3 regions of the Paenibacillus sp. TSA_86.1 genome follow, and region 1 is predicted to be linked to each of the others. Evidence: a T-box and tRNA genes for the amino acid it is inferred to sense, from the RefSeq annotation. Region 1 holds a T-box; the other regions hold tRNA genes.
The links. A T-box is a leader RNA that pairs with one kind of tRNA and senses whether it is charged. The one in region 1 lies ahead of argS (arginine--tRNA ligase), so its partner is inferred to be a tRNA-Arg.
Positions count from the first base shown of each region.

Region 1 (3,180 bases):
ATCCGTTCGGCGTGATAGAAACGGTTAAAGGCCTGTGCAACGTCAATCGTGTACTTTGCAATGACCGAAGGTTCGTTGCGAAGCACTGCTTTTTCCAGATAGGACGGGTAGTCACTAAGTAACTTCAACAATGCCCACGATGTATTGCCGACAACAGCCCCTGGATGGTTATTCATACGTTCCTGTTCCTCACTCGATACATTGGCGGCTTTGAGAAGCACACTTTGAATCCGGGCATGGGTATATTGCACATAAGGCCCGGTCTCTCCTTCAAAACTGACCGCATCTTCCAGCGAAAAATCGATATCGTTCATCCGGTTGTTACGCAGATCACCAAAGACAATAGCCCCCACACCAACGGCTTCAGCGACTTGCTCAGCTTGTTCCAGATTCGGGTTTTTTTCCTGTATAATCTGTAAGGCACGAGCGACTGCTTCATCCAATACTTCCTGCAAAAAGACAACCTTCCCTCGACGTGTGGACATCTTACGTCCCTCGAAACGCATCAAACCAAACGGAATGTGCTCACAATTCGCTGCCCAGTCATAGCCCATCTTGGACAATACCGTAAACACCTGATGGAAATGTAGCTTTTGCTCCCCACCAACAACGTATAACAACCGCTCTGCCCGCATCACATCATGACGATAGAGCGCTGTTGCTAAATCCCGGGTTGGGTAGATTGTAGTTCCATCCTTTTTGATGATCAGACACGGCGGCATGTTCTCTTCATCCAACCGTACAACGAGCGCACCCTCACTTTCCTCCAGCAGCCTTTTGTCCTGAAGCTCCCGGGCAACTGCGCCCATTTTGTCATTATAAAAACTCTCACCCAGCGTATGGTCAAAATCCACATTCAAACGTTCATACATCCGGTTAAACTCCTGCATACTCACATTTACAAAGAAAGCCCATAACCGCTGTGCTTCCTCATCTCCCTGCTCCAGCTTGCGGAACCAGTCCCTTGCCTCGATCTCCAGAGACGGATCCTGCTCTGCTTCATCATGGAAACGAACATATAGCTCAAGAGAATTACGGATGGGATCGGCTTGCAGCGTTTCTTCATTTCCCCACCGTTTATATGCCGCGATTTGTTTGCCAAACTGAGTTCCCCAGTCCCCCAGGTGATTCACACTAATGGAGGTGTAACCCGCTTCGTTATAAAGACGATACAATGCTGCACCAATGACAGTGGACCGCAAATGCCCAATGCCAAAAGGTTTGGCGATGTTAGGCGAAGACATATCAATCACAACGCGCGAGCCTTGTCCCAACTGCAGTTTACCAAATGTTTTGCTACCGATCTCCTCAAGCAATGGCAATGCCAGGGCCTCCCGGTCAAAATGGATGTTAACATAAGGCCCCGCAGCCGCGGCAAGCATACCATCATCCTGAAGTGCAGCTGCAATCTCACTGGCAATAGCGACAGGTGCTTTCCTTAGTGTCTTGGCTAACGTAAAGCAGGGAAATGCGGCATCTCCCATCTCCTCCTGCGGTGGAATCTCCAACAATCTCAATACTTCTTCCTCTGTTAGTCCCGTCAACGGGGCAATCTGAACGGCAGCCTGTTTCATTAACACGTCCAACACTCCTTCTCCGAATGATATATCATCTAAAATAAACGCAAAAAAGCTCTCGTCTCTTCAACAATAAGAGACGAGAGCTGTGTTCACAGTTCCCGCGGTACCACTCTAAGTGAACAGTCAACTGAAATGCATCAAACTGCATCGTCAGATAGAACTGTTCCGCTCGGTGCAAGTAACGGTTGCATCCCGGATTACCCTCAAATCCATCAGACATGCTCCAATTCGAGTCATATATGGCTTCGGATAACCATCTCACGGGTGCGCTTCACGCAGATTAACACATACCGGCTTACACCTGCCCCGGCTCGCTGTCATGGCCTGAATCTGGGTTACTCTCCCGATCACGGATATTTCTGTTTCATTCATTTCAGACCATTATACTTATCCTGGTAAGGATTAGCAAGCCTGTTATTTCGTCTAATTGTACATATTGATTAAGCAACCACTGCCATTAAGCGGCAAGCTTCGGCACATTTGCGGCAAGCTTCCGCGCAGGCTTGACAATGAGCATGCCCGTGTTTTCCACATTCGGCTGCGCAGGCTTCACATGCTTTGACACACAGTTCACAGATTTCACTAATAAAGTCACTTCCACGAGTCATTGCTTGTGCAGCAAATGCACAAATGTCAGCACATTCCCGGTTCAAGCGGATACAATCACGCAGCATCGCCAAATCATATTCTTTTAGACTCGATATGTAACATACGTTGCAAGCATTCATGCATTCCAGGCAAGCATCGATACATTGTTGGTATTGTTGTTGTGTCATTTAAAGTTACCTCCCAGGCAAAGTTTGCTATGCTTCTTAATACCCATCAGGAAGGAACTTTGAACCATTAGCCTAGTCTTGTTTTACCGCTTCCATTTCCAGTAGTTGTTCACGAATGGCAGTTTGATCAAAATGCTCGCCAATAAACACAGCTACATTAGGCACATCACCTTGGGGAGTAATCTTCATGTAATCCGATTCACGATAGGCATATTGAAACCAGAATCGGCTTGCGGTATCACTGAATGAAAGGATTCCCTTCGCGCGGTATACATCACGAGGCAAAGCAGCCACGAACTGTTCGAACGCTTCGCTGTTCACAGGCTTGTTGAAATAATGGGTATATACCATAACATGTTCATGTGACGTGTGAGGCTTGGATGAATGCTCGTGTTGGTCACTGTCACGGTGATCCGTGTGATCATGGGCAGGATTGCATCCATGCGTACGACATGCATCTGTATGCACATGAGGTTCTACTACAAGGTTTGACTCGTCACCCGCTGTCCCTGACCGCTCGATGTGTACGTCAGCACCGCTGTGCAGCAAATGTTCCATTTGCACATCGCATTTTACCGTAGGAATTACAGGAGCAAAGCCATTCCATTTATTCAAAAGCTGTTCTAATTCCTGAAGTTGCTCTGCCTGAACCCGATCTGTTTTATTTAAAAGAAGCACGGAAGCACAGCGAATCTGCTCCTGCATCAGTTTGAAGGTTTTACCCTTTTGCTCATTATACAGACCCGACAAATGTGCCGCATCCACCACGGTGATCAAACTTTTTAGCTCCAAGCGTATATATAACGAAGTCTCCGTTACCGCAT
Region 1 is NZ_JBQZGE010000011.1:1,108-4,287, reverse strand. It holds gene argS (arginine--tRNA ligase) at 1-1,580, opposite strand, end outside; T-box leader at 1,650-1,940, opposite strand; gene ACUTVW_RS18965 (four-helix bundle copper-binding protein) at 2,021-2,356, opposite strand; gene ACUTVW_RS18960 (CobW family GTP-binding protein) at 2,429-3,180, opposite strand, start outside.

Region 2 (3,180 bases), on a different contig from region 1:
TAAATAACAAGTAAAGGACGAGTGAAAAACAAGGGCGAGTAAGGAACAAGTAAGTAAGTAAGTGAGTAACAAAAAAAGTGGGTGACCAACCAACAAACAAGTAACTAAGAAGTGAAAAACAAGTTACTTGGAAGTGATGACTAAGTCACTAGCAGTCACTAAGTATAACCTCAAGATAAAGCGGATATGTATGAATTGGTACAATATCCATTAATCAAGCATAACATTGTGTGTCAATATGGAGGAATGAAATACAAAACTGAACAGAGCCAACCGCTGTTTCGAGCAATTTACACTAATGTCATCGTGTAAGATTAAACAGGTGACACATGACTTCTTGCTCCGCGTGAAGTTTGAATGATCCCTATTTTTATTTTTCACATGGCTGTTGGCTAAGGTTTTATTGTTGAACTAGGTTATCTTCCACTCTCCGAGTTTTTATGTATAGGGCAGAATTAAAGGAATATTGTATATAGAGATTCATGAATATAGAAATGCGAGAATGTACGGATGTAAGGATTGTAAGAACGCAAGAACACAGGGACACAAAAACAAAAGAACAAAGAACACAGGAATGTATAACTTTGGGAAGACGATATATTAAGGAAAGGTATTATAAGGGAATAAGGGTCTATCAGTCTATCGGTCGAAACATCACCGGGAGGTTCTAATGGGTTCAATGGATGTGTTTAATTCTAGCGATCACGAGAAACGTTATATGGAGAAAAAAGAGTCTTTACCAATTCTAACGATCCTCAGGAACGTTAATTAGCCAATGAAGCTCAAAAAAGCACAAAATAAGCACGAAATTGTGGGAATAAGCTCGCTGGTGATCGTTAGAAAATGTAATCGGCGAAAATGGGGCAAATAGCGTCTCTGGTGATCGTTAGAGTTTTGTGGCACGGTGGAGAGGAGCTATTGCATGATGGAGAGAGGCAATTTCACTGTGAAACGCCTTATTAGCTCTCAAGAAAGGCATTCTGCCTGTAGTCTGTAGTTGAAAGCACAAAGTCAGTGTTGAGAAAAAAGTAAGAACAGTCGAGACTGCGATGTTTGCGCTCTCGAAGCGGATGCTCCGACGAACCTTTGGGCTTCTCATCCCCAGAACGCAAAAAAAAGCTTCCCGAAGGAAGCTTCATTAAATGACGTCCCAGGAGGGATTCGAACCCCCGACCGACGGCTTAGAAGGCCGTTGCTCTATCCTGCTGAGCTACTGAGACATGAAATTTTTCAAGCAAAAATGATTTTACCATATATAAATAATAATATCAAATGTTTTATTTCATGCTCATTTTCGTATATGATATTTGGCGGCTGCGACGTTTTTTTCTTTCTAATTAAGGTTATGTTAGAATATCAGAAGAACTCAGAAAATAGATCCATATTTCGTTGATATATATCTATTCATAGTCGATTCCGGCTGCAGATTCAGGAACAGAGGAGGTGCTCCTATCAAGGAATCCACGACCCCGGGAGCCACGGAGAACAACAACATTGTGCTGCTTCCAAAAACGCTGGACTACTACCAAATACAGCTAACGGTTATGCTTGAAAATGAACGTTACGGTGAAGCAATGGACTTGCTTCGCTTTTTGATGCAATGCCAAGGACAGGATGAACGTCATTACGATGAGTGGAGGGCATTGCTTGAATGGTTGCAAGCAGCATTTCCTCAATATGAAGAAATGGAAATGCCGATCACCCGTAAAGAAGAGGAAGAAGACGTTAGCGAGGAAATGATGGCAAGGCAACACGCCAAATTGAAGCTTGCACAGGACGATGGTTATGCCGACAAACTGCTACGTACCGTTATGGAAGGGCCGTTAACTGAACAGACGACATTGGCACTGGAACAACTGGCATTTCTGGACGTTCCGAAAGTAGACGAGGAACTGATCCAGTGGCTGCAAACGAAGACACTTCATCCGCTACTGCAGTTCAGAGTACTGCAAACCCTGCGCCGCCGAGGGGGGCAAGAAATCGTCCGATTCACCAGAGGTGAGGAAGATGTAGAGATCGAGATCGCTGACGTTCCACTTAAACCGGAAGAATTTCCGCTTCAAATTGTGCAAATTTTGGAACGAGTAGCAGACCAGACGGAGGTTCATGAACCTACGCTCTTTTATTTTGCCCAGGAACTGTGGATACAATATGTCATGGCGGTGTATGGAACACGGGATTATCAGTCCATGCTGGAGCCAAATGACGCTATGACAGACATTTGGGCTGCTGCGCTGCATATGACGGTGGCGGACAGTCTGGGCGGCTCACATGATGAAGAGAATACACGCTCAATGTATGCTGTGACAGGTGCGATGAGGTTTCGACTGGAGCAGGCTTACCGCTCTATGAAACAGTTTGTTTCGGCCGGTTTGGACGGCCATTAAGGGAGCGGAAACGTTTACCTTAAACCGTATCAAGGGAATCTACTTGAAAAAGAATGTAAATTTGTTTATACTAAGATGGTTATTTTGTACGTGATTGCCTACGTGAACATGTGAATTTTGGAGGGGAAAGTATACAATGAAAGCAACTTGGGAAAAGATAGAGAAGAACCTTGGGGTTCTTGAGGTTGAAGTCGGTGCAGAACGTGTAACTGAAGCACTGGACAAAGCTTTTAATAAAGTTGTAAAACAAGCAAACGTACCTGGATTCCGCAAAGGTAAAGTGCCACGTCCAATCTTCGAAGCTCGTTTCGGAGTTGAGAGCCTGTATCAAGAAGCAATCGACATTCTGCTTCCTGAAGCTTACACAGAAGCGATCGATCAAACGGATATCTTCCCGGTAGATCGTCCTGATGTGGACATTGAGCAATTTGGCAAAGGTCAATCCTTCAAATTTAAAGCGAAAGTAACAGTGAAACCGGAAGTTACCCTGGGTGACTACAAAGGAATCGAAGTTGCTGTAGCTAAAACTGAAGTTACTGATGCTGAAGTAGCTGAAGAACTGGAGCGTCTGCAACAGCGTCATGCTGAACTGGTTGTTCTTGACGAAGGTTCTGCAGAGAACGGCGATGTAGCTGTAATTGATTTCGATGGTTCTGTTGATGGTGTACCTTTTGAAGGTGGACAAGCAGAACGTTACTCTTTAGAACTGGGTTCTAACACGTTCATTCCTGGCTTTGAAGAGCAAGTTTTGGGCCTTTCCACTGGCGACTTCAAAGACGTTGAAGTAACTTTC
Region 2 is NZ_JBQZGE010000014.1:48,955-52,134, reverse strand. It holds tRNA gene ACUTVW_RS21515 (tRNA-Arg) at 1,147-1,220, opposite strand; gene ACUTVW_RS21510 (hypothetical protein) at 1,545-2,387, shown strand; gene tig (trigger factor) at 2,524-3,180, shown strand, end outside.
Region 2: it encodes a tRNA-Arg, which carries the amino acid that the T-box ahead of argS (arginine--tRNA ligase) is inferred to sense. The anticodon was not compared.

Region 3 (3,180 bases), on a different contig from region 1:
GGATGCGATCGTATTTGCCTGAATTTCCAGGCTTTCTCCCAATCCGCCGCGCGCTGGTACAAACCAGACACCCTTCAGCGAAGTGGGCGGTGTGAGTTGCTCTGCGACTCCAGCCGTTGTTGATCCGCCTGTAACGGCGACAACGTCGTTGTCACTCATGATGCTGCCGAGAGCCTTCGCTCCGGCTCTTCCAAGTTCCCGCTTGGCATAAGGAGATACGTCCGAATCGCCGGGAACTACAACTACCTTTTGTAAACCGTAGGCTTGCTTGATTCGTTCTTCCAGCTCGGATAATCCAAACAGCTCTTTCGCGACAGGTTCTAACTGCTGCAGCAGATTGTACCCTGCCTCACTGATCTTCATGCCAGCACTGTCAATTTCGATAAGTCCCTGAGCCTTTAACAGATCAGTCTCAGCTCTCAGAACCCGCTCGGTCATCTGCATGGAATTGGCTAACGTTCTCCGCCCAATCACATCCGATAACATGATCTGGTGCAGAATCGTATACCGCTTTTTCAAGACATCCATGAGATCGGGCAGAAGCTGCTTTTGCACTTCTAAGATCGTTCGCATGCTTTCCACTCCCGCAAGCTTCTTGTTCCAAGCTTCAATCATGGCCTCAAAACGTCCCGGGTTAACTTTTTAAGTCCCACGTTCATTCTACCTAAAACTGACGCGATATGCAAGTGTTTCGAATGCTTATTTCGATACGTCAGCAGGCGTCTATACGCGCCTGTTTTCACAACCTCTACACGTTTGGACAAGAAGCAACGGATCTCATACCATATATAGAAGAGATACATAAATAGTATCTATATATTGCTTTGTTTCATTTTCATATGGCATGTCCAAAACCTCTTATAGCATGTACCGAAATAAAGGCTTTATCCCTTCTTCTTTATCATGATCATTTCCGAACCATTCCAAACCACCTATGGAATAACTCAAACCCTGCATATCGGGTGAATTAATGTATTCACTCTAACCTAATTCGTAAGACCTCTAACCAAAGCAACTGCTTGCATTTCACTAACTCATAGGCTATAATCATTATTGCTGTCACATGATGTGCGCCCGTGGTCCAATGGATATGACGTAGGCCTCCGAAGCCTGAGATCCAAGTTCGATTCTTGGCGGGCGCGCCACTTATTTTTAACAGCTCATAATGCATTTAACCAACGAAACCGAAAAGGTTTCTTTTTTTTCAAAGTTAGTTTGACTTTCTTTGACTTTTTGTTTGAGATTGTTTATTATGTGGTTAATACGGTAACAGTTTAAATATAAACACCCATTTAACACTTACATTTCCGAGGAGGTTTTTCACGTGAGTTATATTCCAATGGTCGTTGAACAGAGCAACCGGGGTGAGCGCGCTTATGATATTTATTCCAGATTGCTGAAGGATCGTATCATTTTTCTTGGTAGCGACGTGAATGACGTTGTGGCGAATGCCATCATGGCACAGATGTTGTTCCTGGCAGCCGAAGATCCGGAGAAAGACATTCACTTATACATCAACAGCCCAGGCGGATCTATCACAGCGGGTATGGCGATCTACGATACAATGCAGTTCATCAAACCGGATGTATCTACCATCTGTGTAGGTATGGCGGCTTCTATGGGTGCATTCTTGCTAAATGCTGGTGCAAAAGGTAAACGTTTTGCGTTGCCTAACAGTGAAATCATGATTCACCAACCACTCGGTGGTGCACAAGGTCAAGCGTCGGACATCGAAATTCGTGCACGTCGCATTCTGAAAATGCGTGACACGCTGAACCGCATCATCTCCGAGCGCACAGGTCAACCCCTGGAGCGTATTGAGAAAGATACAGATCGTGACTACTTCATGAGTGCTGCTGAAGCAGCCGATTACGGTATCATCGATAAAGTAATCCAAAACGTAGGCGCTCAAGGCATCTAAACTGCTGCCTGGTGGCTAGCGGAATCATCGCAGGGCGGGCTTCACCGATATAGGTGAGCCCGCCCTGCGTTATATTCAAGCAAACAGGCAAGATCACACCCGTCAGTGGGGTGTGTTGCCTGCATAACAAAAAGTCCCCGTCATCTTGCTTGACGGGGACTTTTTGTTTATTATTTTTTTACTAGAAGAATGGTATAATTGCTCTTGATTTAACCTGGACGAACTTACTTGTCTGACGTTACGTTGCTAAACGGCGCTGTGCCCTTAGGCAGAATTTCCTTATACGTGAATTTGATCTCAGGGAAACCTTCGGCATACGCTGTGTACTCATACAACTGGAAGAATACCACTGCACCTGTTGGCGTCACGTAGAAATCCTGGTCTTTATTCAGACCTTTGTAACCGCTCAGGTATCCCGTGTTCGCTTTCAATTGCTCGCCAACCTTTTTGCTGATCGTTTCACGCATCGATTTACTGTTTGCAATTACATCATCCAGTGTAAGCTCTTTACCTGTGTCGAGAGCAAACGTATGACCGGTGCGAGTCGTCATGCCATGTGCTCCAGCATAGTCCTCATAACGTTGAGTGATCAGACCCAGTACGCCGTTCTCATTGTAAGTCACCACATACGAAGCTTCGAACGCATACGGGCGTTTTGCAGTTGCTCCACCGAATTCGGACGTTTGTTTTTTGAACGCAGCAACAGCGGTGTCTACTTCATCTTTGAGCACTTTGTTAATCGCCGCTTCGGCCTCTTTGCTAGCTAGTCCACTCACTTGCGGGTACTGCACATCCACCTCAGCATTTTTAACGGTTACATTCGCTTTGGTCGATTTCACCTGTACGTTATTTTGTCTCACTTTGCTCAAGGTTAGTGTTTTGGTTTTGGCATCCCAGCTACCTTGTACACCCAAATAATCTCTCATTGCAGAGAACGGGATGTACAAACGACCCTGAATCAATTTGGCTTCCACCTGAGGGTAATAACCGTTAATGTAGACGTTTGGCTGTCCATCCATCAGGCCGATGGTCATCGCATTGCTTGCTGCTGTTACTGTATATGACTTGGTTTTAGCATCATATGTCAGTGTACCGCCCGCTACATCTTTGACCGCTGTCAGCGACACCCAAGTTGACCCACCTTGGAGCAAACCTTTTTGCGTCATCGTTTTACCGCCTGATTTCAGCGTCACCTCAGCCGGTGTAGTCACTTTGGAAGTTACAGAAGCGGCTTGAACCGATTGATCCACCCAAGCTGT
Region 3 is NZ_JBQZGE010000013.1:122,063-125,242, forward strand. It holds gene ACUTVW_RS21080 (sugar-binding transcriptional regulator) at 1-573, opposite strand, end outside; tRNA gene ACUTVW_RS21085 (tRNA-Arg) at 1,071-1,145, shown strand; gene clpP (ATP-dependent Clp endopeptidase proteolytic subunit ClpP) at 1,325-1,921, shown strand; gene ACUTVW_RS21095 (stalk domain-containing protein) at 2,146-3,180, opposite strand, start outside.
Region 3: it encodes a tRNA-Arg, which carries the amino acid that the T-box ahead of argS (arginine--tRNA ligase) is inferred to sense. The anticodon was not compared.